4 regions of the Rahnella sp. P4_A8 genome follow, and region 1 is predicted to be linked to each of the others. Evidence: predicted binding sites of a transcription regulator. Region 1 holds the regulator's gene; each other region holds the start of a gene.
The links. The regulator CRP, encoded in region 1, controls carbon source genes, mostly activating them, when cyclic AMP is high. The targets are predictions, from matches to a motif close to ATGTGANNNNNNTCACAT.
Positions count from the first base shown of each region.

Region 2: AC1DUO_RS16085 (PTS sugar transporter subunit IIC) is a predicted target of CRP. The motif match lies at 1,722-1,739, and genes of this name have one in related genera.
Region 3: AC1DUO_RS10065 (CidA/LrgA family protein) is a predicted target of CRP. The motif match lies at 1,914-1,931, and genes of this name have one in related genera.
Region 4: idnD (L-idonate 5-dehydrogenase) is a predicted target of CRP. The motif match lies at 2,593-2,610, and genes of this name have one in related genera.

Region 1 is NZ_JBFUHK010000005.1:31,775-35,994, reverse strand. It holds gene AC1DUO_RS04320 (YccS/YhfK family putative transporter) at 1-1,766, opposite strand, end outside; gene crp (cAMP-activated global transcriptional regulator CRP) at 1,828-2,460, opposite strand; gene AC1DUO_RS04310 (OsmC family protein) at 2,823-3,230, shown strand; gene AC1DUO_RS04305 (phosphoribulokinase) at 3,234-4,103, opposite strand.
Region 2 is NZ_JBFUHK010000033.1:23,687-27,906, forward strand. It holds gene recG (ATP-dependent DNA helicase RecG) at 1-1,606, shown strand, start outside; gene AC1DUO_RS16085 (PTS sugar transporter subunit IIC) at 1,838-3,163, shown strand; gene gltS (sodium/glutamate symporter) at 3,218-4,220, opposite strand, start outside.
Region 3 is NZ_JBFUHK010000014.1:38,168-42,387, reverse strand. It holds gene AC1DUO_RS10075 (amino acid ABC transporter permease) at 1-754, shown strand, start outside; gene AC1DUO_RS10070 (amino acid ABC transporter ATP-binding protein) at 770-1,615, shown strand; gene AC1DUO_RS10065 (CidA/LrgA family protein) at 1,975-2,379, shown strand; gene AC1DUO_RS10060 (CidB/LrgB family autolysis modulator) at 2,372-3,067, shown strand; gene flgL (flagellar hook-associated protein FlgL) at 3,372-4,220, opposite strand, start outside.
Region 4 is NZ_JBFUHK010000006.1:78,832-83,051, forward strand. It holds gene AC1DUO_RS05250 (GNAT family N-acetyltransferase) at 1-177, shown strand, start outside; gene AC1DUO_RS05255 (GNAT family N-acetyltransferase) at 161-613, opposite strand; gene AC1DUO_RS05260 (helix-turn-helix domain-containing protein) at 642-1,208, opposite strand; gene AC1DUO_RS05265 (benzoate/H(+) symporter BenE family transporter) at 1,347-2,549, shown strand; gene idnD (L-idonate 5-dehydrogenase) at 2,672-3,703, shown strand; gene AC1DUO_RS05275 (DJ-1/PfpI family protein) at 3,791-4,220, shown strand, end outside.

The sequences.
Region 1 (4,220 bases):
ACAAACTGACTGTGCGTCACCCACAAACGCATATCCGCCAGATAATGTGAGTTAAAACCCGGCTCCTGCATCGCCTGATTTAGCGAAGTGAACAGCTTATTGTGCGCCTGATTGACCTGCATACGGGTGTACGCCAGTTTGGCGGTGTCGGGGCTTTCCTCGAGCAGCAGGCGGATAGCGTCCTGATAGATTTCCAGCGCCTGGTGTGCATTCTGGCGCAGCAAACCGCTTTGCCATTGCGGCCACAACCAGATAGTGCCACCAAAGGCCAGCGCGCAGCCGATCAGGGTATCGACCAGTCGTGGTACCAGAAAATGCACGCCGTTCATCGCCAGCAATTGCAGGGTATACACTGCAGTCACCGTCATGCCGACCATCGCCAGTCCGTAGTTTTTGCGCAGAACGGTATAGGACAACAGGGTGATCAGCAACATGCACAGCAGCGTGGTGCCTTCCGGCAGTTCCAGTTTGAGCAAGCCTGAGGCAATCAGCAATCCGGCCAGCGTACCGAGTGCACGGTGCTGGATCCTCACCCGCGTGGCGTTATAACCGTTCTGGCTGACCAACATGATAGTCAGCAAGATCCAGTAGGGTTTGGGCAAATTGAAGAACAGACCCAGACTGCTGCCAATCGCCAGAATAATGCCCAAACGTGCGGCATTACGCAGTGCCACGGATTTGAAGGAAAGATAGCTTTTCAGCGCGGGCCAGAAGGGCAAACGCGGCTGGGTGTTCATCAGGTCACGTTTGTACAACGGCCGCTGTGTGCGTAACAGACGGGCAATGCGGCTGAAATGGTAATAACAAAACTGACCTACCGGATTGTCCGGGTTGCGCGCGGCGATTTTCTCCAGCGCGGTCAGCTCATTGGCCATCGTAAAGCGCCCGGATAAACGGTGATAAAGAATATCGTCGGCAATCACCCGAAGACGGGTGGAAATCACCTGTGCATTTCGGCGGATAACCGCTTCGGCATGGCTTTCCTCCACCAGTTTCTGCACTTCTTCCGGCTGATGCAGGCTCACTGTAATGTGCTCCTGCAAATCGAGCGCCACCTGAAAACGCTGAAACAGCCGCTTATGGTGATGATGATGTCCGTGCTGGGGCAACATGTGTAATTGCTGATAAAGCAGGGCAATCAGGTCGATAACCTGCTGCTGGCGGGCTAGCAGTGGGGGTAACGCGGTTTCGGGATCGGTGTGTTGCGTCAGCAGGCTGTACTTGGCTTCGAAATAATCCGCGAGTTGCAGATAGAGCTGGCTGAGCGTTTCGCGCATCGGCTGTTCTTCCGAAATACGAAACCACGCCCAGTTAAACAATCCGTACCAGGCTGTGCCAGCGGCGAACAACACCGGGGCCTGCCACATCGGGCGCACGCCCACCATACTCAGCGTGAAGATAGTCGCCACCAGCGCACCGGGCAACAGGCGCGCATGCAGCGGGCTGATTTCACCGGTGACGCCGAGCAGTAACGCCAGCGACAGCATGATCAGCGGCAGCGGTATATGCCAGCTTTCGAGCATCAGTTGCAGCAGAAGGCTGCTCACGGCAAAGAGTGAACCGCCAACGAGCAGGCGTTTGAAAAAGCGTTTATGCGGGGTATCCAGACCGGCGATGTTACAACAGGCCGGGCAGAGGGAAAACAGCAGGCCCATTTGCAAATTGCCAAACAGCCAGCAAATGCCAACAGGTAAGCACAACACCAGCGTCTGGCGCAGCGCGTAGTTCACTTCAGGATGGTAAAACAGTCTTCGCCATAGCGTCATGGGTAAAGCTTAGCCCATAAAAAAGGCGCGACAGTGTTTTGCCGCGCCAATTTTTGAGGGATTAACGTGTGCCGTAAACGACAATCGTTTTACCGTGTGCGGAGATCAGGCTTTGATCTTCCAGCATTTTGAGAATGCGTCCGACTGTTTCACGTGAACAACCGACGATTTGGCCAATTTCCTGGCGGGTAATCTTGATTTGCATCCCGTCCGGATGGGTCATTGCATCAGGCTGTTTAGCCAGATTGAGCAAGGTTTGAGCGATACGACCGGTAACGTCAAGGAAGGCAAGGTTGCCGACTTTCTCTGACGTCACTTGCAGACGGTTGGCCATCTGCGCGGAGAGACGCATCAGAATATCCGGGTTAACCTGAATCAGCTGGCGGAATTTTTTATATGAAATTTCAGCCACTTCACAGGCAGTTTTAGCACGTACCCAGGCACTGCGTTCCTGACCTTCTTCGAAGAGTCCCAGCTCACCGATGAAGTCACCTTGGTTAAGGTAGGACAGTATCATTTCCTTGCCTTCTTCATCTTTAATCAGGACAGCAACTGACCCTTTCACGATGTAGTAAAGCGTTTCGGCTTTTTCACCCTGGTGAATCAGCGTACTTTTAGAAGGATACTTATGTATATGACAGTGAGACAGGAACCATTCAAGAGTCGGGTCTGTTTGTGGCTTGCCGAGAACCATTTGCTATTATCCTCTGTTGTTATCGCTGCCCAAAATCACAGGGCTCAGAGTTCCCTGTACGGCACTTCAAATCCAAAGCGCCCTTTCAGCATATAACTCTCCAGAAATGCTGCAAGCGGATGTCGGAGTGCAACAGCCTGTTTATTGCTGTCATCACCGTGGGTTCTGTACTTAAACCGCAAAAACCGTCACCGCAATTTACTGGAAAGTATGTTTCGGCTTTGTTTGTAGCACAGGTTTGAGATGCTGTCTTCTGTTGTCTCGCTTCAGCATGATGGCGATCGGGTTACGTTGCCAGATTTTAGGTGAAAGGGTACTCTGAGAGCAGATTTCGACAAGTTTATTCACCGGGAGAATAGTTCATGCATGCACGTGTCAAATGGGTTGAAGGACTGACATTTTTAGGTGAGTCTGCATCGGGTCATCAGATTTCAATGGATGGAAACGCGGGTGATAAAGCCCCAAGCCCGATGGAAATGTTACTGATGTCCGCAGGGGGGTGTAGTGCAATCGACGTGGTGTCAATTTTGCAAAAAGGTCGTAATGACGTGCGTGATTGTGAAGTGAAGCTGACCTCACAACGCCGCGAAGAAGCGCCGCGTCTGTTCACTCACATCAATCTGCATTTTATCGTCACCGGTAAGGATCTGACCGATAAGATTGTTGAACGTGCGGTCAGCCTGTCTGCCGAAAAATACTGTTCTGTGTCTCTGATGCTGGGGAAAGCGGCCACAATCACCCACAGCTTTGAAGTGATTGCAGCCGAATAAAGTTTACTCGATCTTCTTGCCTTCCATCAGGCGCTGCACCAGCGGCGCCATGATCAGCTCCATCGCCAGCCCCATTTTGCCGCCCGGCACCACCAGTGTTTTGATGTGCGAGATAAACGACCCTTGCAGCATGGCCAGCAGATACGGGAAATCGATGTCATCCAGCCCCTGAAAGTGGATCACCACAAAGCTTTCATCCAGTGACGGAATGGCTTTGGCGGCAAACGGGTTCGAGGTATCGATGGTGGGTACCCGCTGGAAATTGATGTGCGTGCGGGAAAACTGCGGGGTAATGTAATTGATATAGTCATCCATCGAACGCACGACGGAATCCATCACCGCTTCACGGGAATGCCCGCGCTCGCCGGTATCGCGCACCAGTTTCTGGATCCATTCGAGGTTGACGATAGGCACTACGCCGACCAGCAGGTCGACCTGCGCGGCAACGTCAATTTTGTCCGCCACCACACCACCGTGTAACCCTTCGTAAAACAAAATATCCGTCGGTTCCGGCAACGCCTGCCACGGCGTAAAGGTACCCGGCACCTGATTGTAGGGAACGGCTTCGTCATAAGTATGCAGATACTTACGTGAACGGCCAGTGCCTGTTTTACCGTATTCGATAAAGCTTTTTTCCAGCAAACCAAAGTCATTGGCTTCCGGCCCGAAGTAGCTGATATGACGTCCCAGATCGCGCGCCTTGCGTATTGCCGCATCCATTTCAGGACGGGTGAAATGATGAAAACTGTCGCCTTCCAGTTCCGCCGCACGCAAACCAAGCTGCTGAAATATTTTACGAAATGCCACGCTGGTGGTCGTGGTGCCTGCACCGCTCGAACCGGTCACGGCAATAACAGGATGTTTGGCTGACATAATGCGCTGTTCTCCATAAAGGTGATGCAGGCAGGCGAGACGCGGTCTTTTCTGTGGTCGAAGATCTGGCGTCAAGGCTGCGCATAATTAAGCCTATTGTTACCATATTTATTCGCG
Region 2 (4,220 bases), on a different contig from region 1:
CCAGGCGACCTTGCGTAAACTGACGGATCAGGCACTTGAACTGCTCGACACCGTACCTGTCGCCGAACTGTTGCCAGAGGAACTGAGTCGTTCGCTGATCCCGCTTCCTCAGGCGCTGCATTTGCTGCACCGCCCGCCGCCAGATATCCAGCTTGCAGACCTTGAAAAAGGTCATCATCCGGCTCAACGCCGCCTGATTATGGAAGAACTTCTGGCACATAATCTCAGTATGCTGGCTGTCCGCGCCGGTACGCAGAGTTATAAAGCTCTGCCGTTGCATCATGACGACCGCCTGAAAAATCAGTTCCTCGCGTCGCTTCCTTTCAGCCCGACCGGTGCGCAAGCACGGGTTGTGGCAGAAATTGAACAGGACCTGGCAAAAAGTTATCCCATGATGCGTCTGGTGCAGGGCGACGTGGGATCAGGTAAAACGCTGGTAGCCGCCCTCGCCGCACTTTGCGCTATTGCTCAGGGCCAACAGGTCGGATTAATGGCGCCGACAGAATTGCTGGCCGAACAGCATGCCAATAATTTCCGTCAGTGGTTTGAGCCACTGGGTATTCAGGTCGGCTGGCTGGCGGGCAAACAAAAGGGTAAAGCCCGGCAGGCACAGCAGGATGCTATCGCCAGCGGACAGGTGTCGATGGTGGTGGGAACGCACGCTATCTTCCAGGAACAGGTTTTGTTCTCGTCACTGTCGCTGGTCATTATCGATGAACAGCACCGTTTCGGTGTGCATCAGCGTCTGGCGTTGTGGGAAAAAGGTCTGCAACAGGGCTTCCATCCACATCAGTTGATCATGACCGCCACGCCGATCCCACGCACACTGGCAATGACGGCTTACGCTGATCTTGATACCTCTGTGATCGACGAACTCCCGCCAGGCCGCACGCCGGTGACTACTGTCGCCATTCCGGACACCCGCCGCAGTGACATTATCAGCCGTGTCAAAAGTGCCTGCGAGCAGGAAAATCGTCAGGCTTATTGGGTGTGTACGCTGATTGAAGAATCGGAAATGCTGGAAGCGCAGGCCGCTGAAGCCACATGGGAAGGCCTGAAGGAGGCACTCCCGGCGCTGAATATTGGACTGGTTCACGGTCGTATGAAAGCCCAGGAAAAGCAGGCCGTTATGCAGGCATTCAAACAGGGTGAAGTGCAGCTTCTGGTGGCAACGACTGTCATTGAAGTCGGCGTTGACGTACCGAATGCCAGCCTGATGATTATCGAAAACCCGGAGCGTTTAGGGCTGGCGCAGTTGCACCAGTTACGTGGGCGCGTTGGACGTGGTGCCGTTGCTTCTCACTGTGTACTGCTCTACAAAACGCCGCTCAGCAAAACAGCGCAGAAACGTTTGCAGGTTTTACGCGACAGCAACGATGGCTTCGTTATCGCACAGCAGGATTTGGAAATCCGCGGGCCGGGTGAACTACTGGGCACGCGTCAGACCGGCAGCGCTGAATTTAAAGTCGCTGATTTATTACGTGATCAGGCGATGATCCCGGATGTACAGCGCATTGCGCGTTATCTGCAGCAACAATTCCCTGATCATGCCAAAGCCCTGATTGAGCGCTGGCTGCCAGAAAGAGTCCGTTACACCAACGCCTGATCTCTCTTTTCGCTCATTCACTTCATCAAATCATTATTAAAAATGATGTTTTGTTTCCAACATATTCTCTTCTCTTTTCCCTATTGCGCCCCCAAAACCACTCTCCGCACTGGTTATTTGATAACCTTCACAGAGTGGGGAAAAGCCGGTAACCGGTTTCACCTTCCGTCACTACACTGATGATAATTAAGGCAACCCTGTCTGATGTCCTCAACATAAGGCCAAATCATCATGAGTATCAGCCAATCCCTCTTCACTTTTATAGAACAGAAAATCAGCCCCTTCGCCGCACGATTATCCTCACAGCGACATGTCATGGCAGTGCGTGATGGCTTCATCTCAGCAATGCCCTTTATGATTGTTGGTTCGTTTTTACTGGTTTTTGTTCACCCGCCATTTTCGCCCGAATCTTCATGGGGCTTCGCCAGAAGCTGGCTGGCGCTCTCGGCAAAATATGAAGTGCAGATCCTGACGCCGTTCAATATGACGATGGGCATTATGTCCATCTACATCTCGGCATCGATTGCCTACAATCTGGCAAGAAGTTACAAGCTAGACCCGTTCATGACCGCAATGCTGGCGCTGATGTCTTTCCTGCTGGTCGCAGCACCGCAGATTGATGAAAAGATGTCGACGGCGGCGCTGGGCGGCGTGGGGATCTTTACGGCTATTCTGGTGGCGATTTATGTCACCGAACTGACGCGGTTATTGAAAAAATACAATATCGGTATCCGTTTACCCGAACAGGTACCTTCAAACATTAAGCATTCGTTTGATTTGCTGATCCCGATTGTGGCCGTGGTGATTACACTTTTCCCACTGAGCTTACTGGTCCAGTCAGGGTTTGATATGTTGCTGCCACAGGCGATTATGGCGCTGTTCGAACCCCTGATTTCTGCCGCAGACTCGCTGCCTGCTGTACTTCTCGCCGTGCTGATTTGCCACCTGTTGTGGTTCGCCGGCATTCATGGCTCGGCCATTGTATCTGGCATGTTGCAGGCTTTTTGGTTAACCAATCTCGGGCTGAATCAGACAGATCTCGCTGCCGGTTTACCCATGACGCACATCATGACCGAGGCATTCTGGAATTTCCTGATCGTGATTGGCGGGTCCGGCGCGACAATGGGACTGGTCCTGCTGTTTTGTCGCAGTAAGTCAGCGCATCTGCGCACCATGGGGAAACTCAGTCTGGTGCCAAGCTGTTTCAATATCAATGAGCCGGTGATTTTTGGCACACCTATCGTCATGAATCCGGTATTTTTCATCCCCTTCCTGCTGGCACCGATGGTCAATGCCGTTATCGCCTATCTGGCCGTATCGACGGATCTGCTCCCGCATATGATTTCACTGGTCCCCTGGACATCGCCGGCACCGATCGGGGCGGCCTGGGCGATGGGCTGGGATTTCAAAGTGTCGGTTCTGGTTATCCTGCTGATGGCACTGTCGATGGTAATTTATTATCCATTCTTCAAAGTCTACGAGAAGCAGTTACTGACGCAGGAAAAAGCCGCTGAGGCCGAACAGGTGTTCACTGAGAAGGCGGACGCGGCACAATAAACCCGACGGGAAGGAATCGTCAGGCACAGAAGCGATGTTTCTGTGCCTGTTTTTTTAGCTGATAGCCGGGAATACAGGCAGCATCAGATAGAGTTTAATCACAATCGCATTGGCGATATCGATGAAGAATGCGCCCACCATCGGCACCACCAGAAACGCCAGATGCGAAGGACCAAACTGGTTGGTGATCGCCTGCATATTGGCAATGGCCGTCGGGGTGGCACCCAGCCCGAAACCACAGTGTCCTGCCGCCAACACCGCCGCATCGTAGTTTTTCCCCATCACGCGATAAGTCACGAAAATCGCGTAAAGCGCCATCGCGAGGGCTTGAACGATAAGAATTGCCATCATCGGCAAGGCAAGTGCCGCCATCTCCCACAACTTAAGGCTCATCAATGCCATGGCAAGGAACAGTGACAAACTGACGTTACCCAGCACGGATACCGCACGGTCGAAGACACGATAAAAACCGAGCCATGCCAGCATATTACTCAGGATCACACCAACGAAGAGCACGCAGACAAAGGTTGGGATTTCAAATGCCGAGCCTTGCAACAGACTGGCGGCATATGTCCCTGCCATCAGGCAAATCGCGATCAGGGCAATGGTTTCAACCATCACCAGTGGCGTGATCATCCTGCCAATCGACGGTTTCTCAAATGCGCTCGGATCGACCATATCCTCGGGGTTTCCGTTGGGGGTGGAAGAATGGCTGACCAGATAGCGCGCTACCGGCCCCCCAATAATACCGCCGAGCACCAGACCAAAAGTTGCGCAAGCCATCGCGACTTCCGTCGCATTTTCAAAGCCATAACGCTCGATAAACAGCTTGCTCCATGCCGCGCCGGTGCCGTGGCCACCTGAAAGGGTAATCGACCCCGCCAGCAACCCCATCAGCGGATCCAGCCCGAGCATTTTCGCCATTCCGATACCGATGGCATTTTGCAAAAGCAGTAAGCCCACGACGACAAACACCAGCAAAAACAGCGATTTACCGCCTGCCTGCAGACTTGCCAGATTGGCGTTAAGACCGATCGTGGCAAAAAATGCCAGCATC
Region 3 (4,220 bases), on a different contig from region 1:
TCAGTGGTTTTTTGATCCGGTGATCCTGTCCGGGCTTGGCAAAACCCTGTTGCTCACGCTGCTGGGCACCCTTTTTGGGGTGATTTTCGGCACGGCACTGGCCCTCGCCCGCCTGTCGAAATCCTATTTACTGAACGCACTGGCCTGGGGGTATATCTGGCTGTTCCGTTCCCTGCCGTTGTTGCTGGTGCTGATCATTCTCTACAACTTTTCCTATCTCTACGACAACCTTTCGCTCGGCATTCCGTTCACCACGATTTCCTTTTTCAGCACCCCGACGGTGGATTTGCTGGATCAGTTTTCCGTCGCCGTGCTCGGTCTGTCGCTGGTGCAGTCGGCCTATACCGCCGAGATCATTCGCGGCGGGATTTTAGGGGTAGAACACGGCCAGCATGAAGCTGCGGCCGCGCTGGGATTACCGGCCTACCGCCGGACCTTCCGCATCATTTTGCCGCAGGCGTTACGTTCAATTCTGCCGACCGGTTTTAACGAAGTGATCAGCCTGGCGAAAGGCACATCGATTGTTTACGTCCTGTCGATGCCGGAACTGTTTTACACCGTGCAGGTGATTTACAACCGCACACAGCAGGTGATCCCGCTGCTGATGGTCGCCACCATCTGGTATCTGCTGATCACCACCGTGCTGTCGGTTTTGCAGTATTACGTCGAACGCTATTTCTCCCGCGGCACCGTGCGTCAGGTCGCGCCGACACCCTTGCAGCGCCTGCGTCAGTGGCGCGTCGCCCGTTCTTAATAAAGGGAAAGCACTATGTCAGAAGCCTTTGATTTATTCGTTAACCGCCCGCAGGAAGCGCCTGTTGAGCAGCTGTTTCCACGCAAACCTCAGGCTGCTACCGTCGGGCGCATCGAAATCAATAATTTGAGCAAATACTACGGCGCGCACAAAGCGCTGGATAACGTGAGTCTGTGCATCGAACCGGGCACCGTGACCGTGATCCTCGGCCCGTCCGGCTCGGGGAAATCGACCCTGCTGCGCACGATTAACCATCTTGAGCGCGTCGACGAAGGTTTTATTCAGATTGACGGCGATTACATCGGCTACCGCCGCAAAGGCGATACGCTGTATGAACTGAAAGAGCGCGCCATCCTCAAACAACGCACACATGTCGGTTACGTTTTTCAGAATTTCAATTTATTCCCGCACATGACGGTGCTGGATAACATCATCGAAGCGCCGGTGGTTCACGGTCTGCTGAGCCGCAAAAACGCCATCGCCCGTGCCTATGAACTGCTCGACACGGTCGGTCTGCGCGAAAAAGCGCACGCATGGCCGCGTCATTTGTCCGGCGGACAGCAGCAGCGCATCGCCATCGCCCGTGCGCTGGCGCTGAATCCTAAAGTCATGCTGTTTGATGAACCGACGTCCGCCCTCGATCCCGAACTGGTTGGCGAAGTGCTGGATGTGATTAAGAAGCTGGCGCAGTCGGGCGTCACGCTGGTGGTCGTCACCCATGAAATCGGCTTCGCGCACCAGGTGGCGGATCAGGTGGTGTTTATGGTGGATGGTCGCGTGGTTGAAAGCGGCGCTGCCGCACAGGTGCTGGAACGGCCGGTTCATGCCAGAACCCAGGCTTTTCTGGAGAAGGTGCTTTAAGACTGGCAAATTTAGTATTTCTTAAGACCGGGAATATTTCGGTTTCTTACCCGCAGTGCTCATTTGACGCGCTGCGCCGAAACCGCCCGGGAGGGAGAAGTGCTTTTCCCTCCCGGATCTCCCTTCGCTTTTTCAACCAGCGATCCGCTCGCTGGCTATGTTTCAGGTATCACCGCGACAGGCTGGAACCTCTCATTCAGCAAGCTTTCTGAATCGCCCGCAACCCACAATCCCTATTTTCCCCGTTTACCAAACGCCATTTTGGAATACACTTCATTCCTAAATTTCATACTCCGTTTTGTGGCGCAGATCACATCTTAATTGTATGATGAATACATTATTCAACTGGGTGATACACCATGAGCACCGCAATCTCTCTGGTATTCCAATATGTTCGGGCGTTTATTCTGATTTATCTCTGTTTATTCGCCGGGAATGCGATTTCATCTCTTTTACCGCTCACCATTCCCGGCAGCATCATCGGCATGCTGATCCTGTTTGGTTTGCTTTCAACCCAAATTCTGCCGTTCAAATGGGTCAAACCGGGCTGTAATGTTCTGATTCGCTATATGGCGTTACTGTTCGTCCCTATCGGCGTCGGGGTCATGAATTATTACGAGCAACTGCGCACGCAGTTCGGGCCGCTGGTGGTGTCGTGTCTGGTCAGTACCCTGATTGTATTGCTGGTTGTCGCCTACTGTTCCCACTATATCCATGGCGAACGCGGTGCGGTGACGGATAAAGCGGAGGATAAAAATGATTGATATATTGTGGTCGCTGCCGCTGACGCTGGTGGTGTTTTTCGCCACCCGTAAGCTCGCTATTAAACTCAAAATGCCGCTGCTCAACCCGCTGCTGATGTCGATGGTGGTGATCATTCCGCTGTTGCTGGTCACCCATATCCCTTACGCGCGCTATTTCGCGGGCAGCAAGATCCTCAATGATCTGCTGCAACCCGCCGTCGTGGCGCTGGCGTTTCCCTTGTACGAGCAACTGCATCAGATCCGCGCCCGCTGGAAATCCATCATCAGTATCTGTTTTATCGGCAGCGTGGTGGCGATGGTGAGCGGCACCGCGATTGCATTATGGATGGGAGCAACGCCGCAAATTGCCGCATCGGTATTACCGAAATCCGTCACCACGCCGATTGCCATGGCCACCGCGCAGTCGATCAATGGTATTCCGGCCATCAGCGCCGTGTGCGTGATTTTCGTCGGCATCCTCGGCGCGGTCTTTGGTCATACGATTTTGAATGTTCTGAAGATCACCACCAAAGCCTCACGCGGGCTGGCGATGGGTACCGCATCACACGCACTGGGTACCGCCCGCTGTGCAGAAATGGATTATCAGGAAGGCGCATTCAGTTCACTGGCGCTTGTGATTTGCGGCATCATCACCTCCCTGCTCGCCCCGTTCCTGTTCCCCGTCCTTCTCGCCCTCTTCGGTCATTAACCCATAACGGGCACAGATTCCTCTAACGGGTTCGGATTGTATCAAGGCGGCAACTGAGCGAATCCCCGGGAGCTTACAATAAGTAAGTGACTGGGGTGAACGAAGGCAGCCAACGCAGAGACAATTTGAAGCAGGACGAGGAAAAAGTGTATGTCACTTAAACCTTAGAAAAAGTGACATACAAAGCTGAAAGTACCCGGTTTAAGTACAGTCAGAAAAGAATCTGCCGGTCTGCCGTAAAAGCAGACAGGCAGCGATAACGAAGAGATGGAGCCTGGCGCGTAAGCTTACGCGCCGGAGAGTATTACGAATTCATCTGGAACAGTGACATACCCTGCATGGCGCTGTAGGTCTTATAGGATGCCTGAAGCGCAACCTGCTGCAAGGTGTAGGTCGAAATTGCTGAGGTCCATTCGGTATCGACCAGATTACTGAGTTTGGTCGAGTTCGATACATCACGGTTGTCGCCCAGTGTATCGAGATTATCCAGTTCGGACATCTGCGTACCCAACTCTGAACGCACGGAAAGCACGTTGTTGAGTGAGTTACTCAGGCCACGGTTAGCTTTATCGATGGCATCGGTGTATTGCGTATCCGTGGTGTTATCCGCCGATGGCGTTCTCAGCGCAGTCAGCGCACCGTCGATGGTTTTGAATAAATCTGATTCGCTCGGAGAACCGTCCGGTTCGGCTTTCGCATCACCGGTTAAGGCATTAAAAATCTGGTTACCGGTATGGTTGATGGTCATGGTACGACTGGTATCAACCTGCTGAGTAATAGACGTCGTGCCCCCGGAATAGGTTACCGCACCCGTTGTGGCGTCCTGCGTATAAGGCGGAGTATCACTTTTGTAACCGGCGAAGATGAAGCGGCCGTTACCGTCGGTGCTGTTCGCCAGGTTCACCAGTTGCGATTTCAGGCTGTCCAGTTTAGTCGCCAGAGAAGAACGGTCGTCATCGCTTAAAGAACCGTCACCGGCCTGAACGATCAACGTCTGTGCATCCTGAATGGTCGAGGTCACGCTGCTTAAAATCGACTCTTCCTGACTCATACTCTGGTTAGCAAAGGTACGGGCCACGGAAAACTGGCTGTTCTCCGATTGCGCCTGCCGTACCAGCACCGCCTGCGACGCCGCCAGCGGGTCATCCGAAGG
Region 4 (4,220 bases), on a different contig from region 1:
CAGGGTCATGCAGCGGCAGCGTTCAGATTGATGGAAGAACGCCTGCAGGAACAGGGTTGTGTGGCAATTGAACTGAATGTCTTTGCCAGCAATCCCGGTGCGCAGGCGCTGTACGCCAGCCTCGGTTACGTCACAACGAAAATGAATATGCGTAAACCACTTAACGGGAATATTTAATAAATTCGGTCAGCGTACCAATACGATCATACAGTTTGCGGGCAGTATGATTTGAGGTCTGGGTAGTCCAGTAGACGTTGGCTTTATTGTTTTCGTCGGCGTAAGCATAAACCGCTTCAATCAGTTTTTGCCCGATCCCCAGTTTGCGGGCGCGGTCGTCAACGTACAAATCCTGCAAATACACCACCTGCTGCATGTGCCAGCCATGATCGTGATTGATACAGTTCACCAGCCCGACCAGTTTTCCCTCGTACTCCGCCACATAGCCAAACATGCTGGCGTAATCAGGCTGTGATAAACGCTGGAAAGTGTAATCAAATTGCGCCGGATCGAGCTCCGACTGGTAAAAATCCAGATAATCACGCCATAACGCTTCCCAACCTTCGCGGTCTGCGGGGGTTAACAGACGGATCATCACATCGTGCGGCTGGCTCATCGGGCATTCTCCTCAGGAAATGAAAACGTTACGGGCGTGACTGCGGATAATGTATCAGGTCGTGGAAACGCACGGAATGACCGCTTTCATTGCGGTAAGCGTGCGGACAATCGGCAACAAAACGCAAAGCTTCACCGGCGCTGAGCACGCGCGTCACGCCGTCAACCGTCAGCGTCAGTTCACCTTCGATAACAATCACATGCTCAATCACTCCGGCTTCGTGTGGTGTGGATTCGCTGCATCCGCCCGGCTCGAGATCGATAACAAACATGTCCATACGCAGCGTGGTATCGAACGGAAACAACGGCACCACGCGCATGCCCGAAGTGTCACTGTTGAACGTAGTCAGTAAGCCGTGGCGATGCAACGCCGCTGACTGCGCGGGCGGCGTTTCGAGAAATTCCGAGAACGAAACATTCAGGCCGCTGGCGATTTTCCACAGCGTCGCGACGGTCGGGCTGGATTCGCCGCGCTCGATTTGCCCGAGCATCGCCTTGCTGACGCCGGTATGTTCTGCCGTCTGGCTGAGACTCCAGCCGCGTTCGCTGCGCACGGCTTTCAGCTGGCTGCCAATATGGTGGGTGAGTTCCTGCATCCTGACTCCTCTGGCAATCGTTTTTACCGATCGCGATTGTGCGCTATAACGCACAGTGATATCTTGAGCGCAGCAGATGTGCGCTATAACGCACAACAGCATACCGCCAGCGTCCGCTAACCAGAAGGAATTTCGCCCATGGCCTCGCGTCTCAGTTTGCAGAATTTAACGTTTTCGGCGGTAATCGCCGGATTTGTCGCGGTTTTAGTCGGGTATACCAGCTCCGCGGCGATTATCTTTCAGGCGGCGGAAGCGGCGGGCGCCAGCGTAGCGCAGATTGGCGGCTGGCTGAGTATGCTCGGGCTGGGCATGGGCGTTACCAGCATCGGGCTATCGTTGTATTACCGCACGCCGGTGGTGACGGCCTGGTCAACGCCCGGTGCGGCGCTGCTGGTGACCAGCCTGCCCGGCACTTCGCTTAACGAAGCCATTGGCGTATTTGTGTTTGCCACCGGGCTGATCCTGCTGTGTGGCGTGACCGGCTTATTCGCCAGACTGATGCATTACATTCCTCAGGCGCTGTCAGCGGCGATGCTCGGCGGTATTCTGTTGCGTTTCGGGCTGAACGCCTTTACCTCACTGCAAAGCAATTTTGCCCTCGCAGGGACCATGTGTCTGGTGTATCTGCTGGCAAAACGCGCCCTGCCGCGCTATGCGGTGGTAATGGCGCTGGTTGCCGGGCTGATCGTCGCCGCATTACAGGGTGATATTGCCCTGCACGGTCAGACGCTGACCTTCGCCGCACCGGCGTTTGTGATGCCGCATTTCACACTTTCCACCATTATCGGCATTGGCATTCCGTTTTTTGTGGTGACCATGGCCTCACAGAATGCGCCGGGCATCGCCACACTGAAAGCGCACGGCTATCATCTGCCCGTTTCGCCACTGATTTCCTGGACAGCGCTGACTGCGTTAGTTTTAGCGCCGTTCGGCGGTTTTACCATCTGTATCGCCGCCATTACCGCCGCGATTTGTATGGGTGAGGATATTCATCCTGATCCCAAAAAACGCTATATGGCGGCCGTCTCGGCAGGCGTTTTCTATCTGATTGCGGGCGTGTTTGGCGGTTCCATCGGCATGGTCTTTACTGCGTTACCGGAGGCGCTGATCCACACCATCGCCGGGCTGGCGCTGCTCGGCACCATTGCTGGCAGCCTGTACCGCGCGCTGGAAAATGAGCGTCAGCGCGACGCGGCAATCATTACGTTTCTGATCACCGCTTCCGGCGTCACGCTGCTGGGAGTCGGTTCGGCATTCTGGGGGCTGGCCGGTGGTGTGATAACCCATCTGATCCTCAGCATTCCGGCGCGCAATCGTGATAAATCTGCCGGGAAAAGTTGAGTCCGTTCAAGTTATGGGTAACAGGTTTTCGTAACACGACGCAAAGTGACGACGATCACATTTTATGACCGGCAAACCCTCTTTACTGGGCGCAATCAGGCCCTTTAAAGAGCGAGAATTCCATGACTATTGCCACACAATCCTGCGTCGTAACCGGGAAAAAAGACGTTTCGGTGATCAACCAGACCCTCGACTACACCGGAGCAGGTACGCTGGTGAAAATCACCCGCGGCGGCATCTGCGGCTCGGATCTGCATTATTATGAACACGGCGCGGTGGGTGATTTCAAAGTGCGCGAGGCGATGGTACTCGGCCACGAAGTGGTGGGTGTGGTGGAGAAATCGGATAACCCGCGTTTGCAGCCTGGTCAGAAAGTGGCGCTGAACCCGAGTAAGCCGTGCAAAGCCTGCAAATACTGTCTTTCCGGCGACGAAAATCAGTGCACCACCATGAAATTCTTCGGCAGCGCGATGTATTTCCCGCACATCAATGGCGCGTTTACGCAGTATAAGATCGTCGACAGCAACCAGTGCATTCCTTACGACAATCAGGTCAGTGACCGTCTGATGGTGTTCGCCGAGCCGCTGGCCGTCGCCATTCATGCCGTCAATCAGGCAGGCGATATTCATGGCAAAACGGTGTTTGTTTCCGGCGTCGGTCCGATCGGTTGCCTGATCGTGCTGGCGGCGAAAGCCAAAGGCGCCGCGCAAATCGTGGTGACGGACCCGAGCGAACGTTGCCGCACGCTGGCACTGGCGGTGGGTGCAGGTAAAGCGCTGGACGCCGCACAGGGTGATTTCAGTGAATATCAGGCGGAGAAAGGCTTTTTCGATGTCTCCTTTGATGCCTCCGGCCATCCGTCTTCCATCCGCCGTTGTCTGGAAGTGACCCGCGCGCGCGGCACGCTGGTTCAGGTCGGCATGGGACCGGTGGTGAATGAATTCCCGCTGATGATGCTCATTGCCAAAGAAATTAACTGGGTCGGCAGCTTCCGCTTCACCGAAGAATTCAACACGGCGGTCGAATGGCTGGCGAATAAAACGGTCGATCCGATGCCGCTGCTGTCGGCGGAATTCCCGCAGGAAAGCCTGGTGGAAGCGCTGGAGTACGCCCTGGATAAATCCAAAGCCTCGAAAGTGCAACTGGTTTTCTAACCGGGTCTGCAATACCAGTCACAATATCAAAACACCGTTTCATTTTATTATGTCCTCTGATTTTTATCCTCAGAGGACATTTGCATTATGGTAAAGGACAACGCGAAAAAGCAGGTCGCTCTGCTGCTGGCCGACGGATTTGAAGAAGGTGAAGCGGTAATTGTGCTCGATATTCTCGAGCGGCTGGAGATTCAGGTCACCACATTAGCCTGCCAGAAAAGCCTGACGCTGCGCACCTATCACGGCATTCAGATGCAGGCCAACGAACTGCTGTCCGCGCAGGGTGATCGTTTATTCGATGCCGTGGTAATGCCCGGCGGGCCGGAAGGTTCAGTGGCGCTGGCGGCCAGTAAAGAGGTGGTGGAATTTGTCCGCCGTCATGACGACGCCGGGAAACTGATTTGCCCGCTGTGCTCCGCTGCCGCGCGCGTACTGGGCGGAAACGGGCTGCTGAAAGGTCGTCGCTATGTCTGTTCCGGCGATTTATACAAAGACGTGAAAGACGGCGTTTACCTCA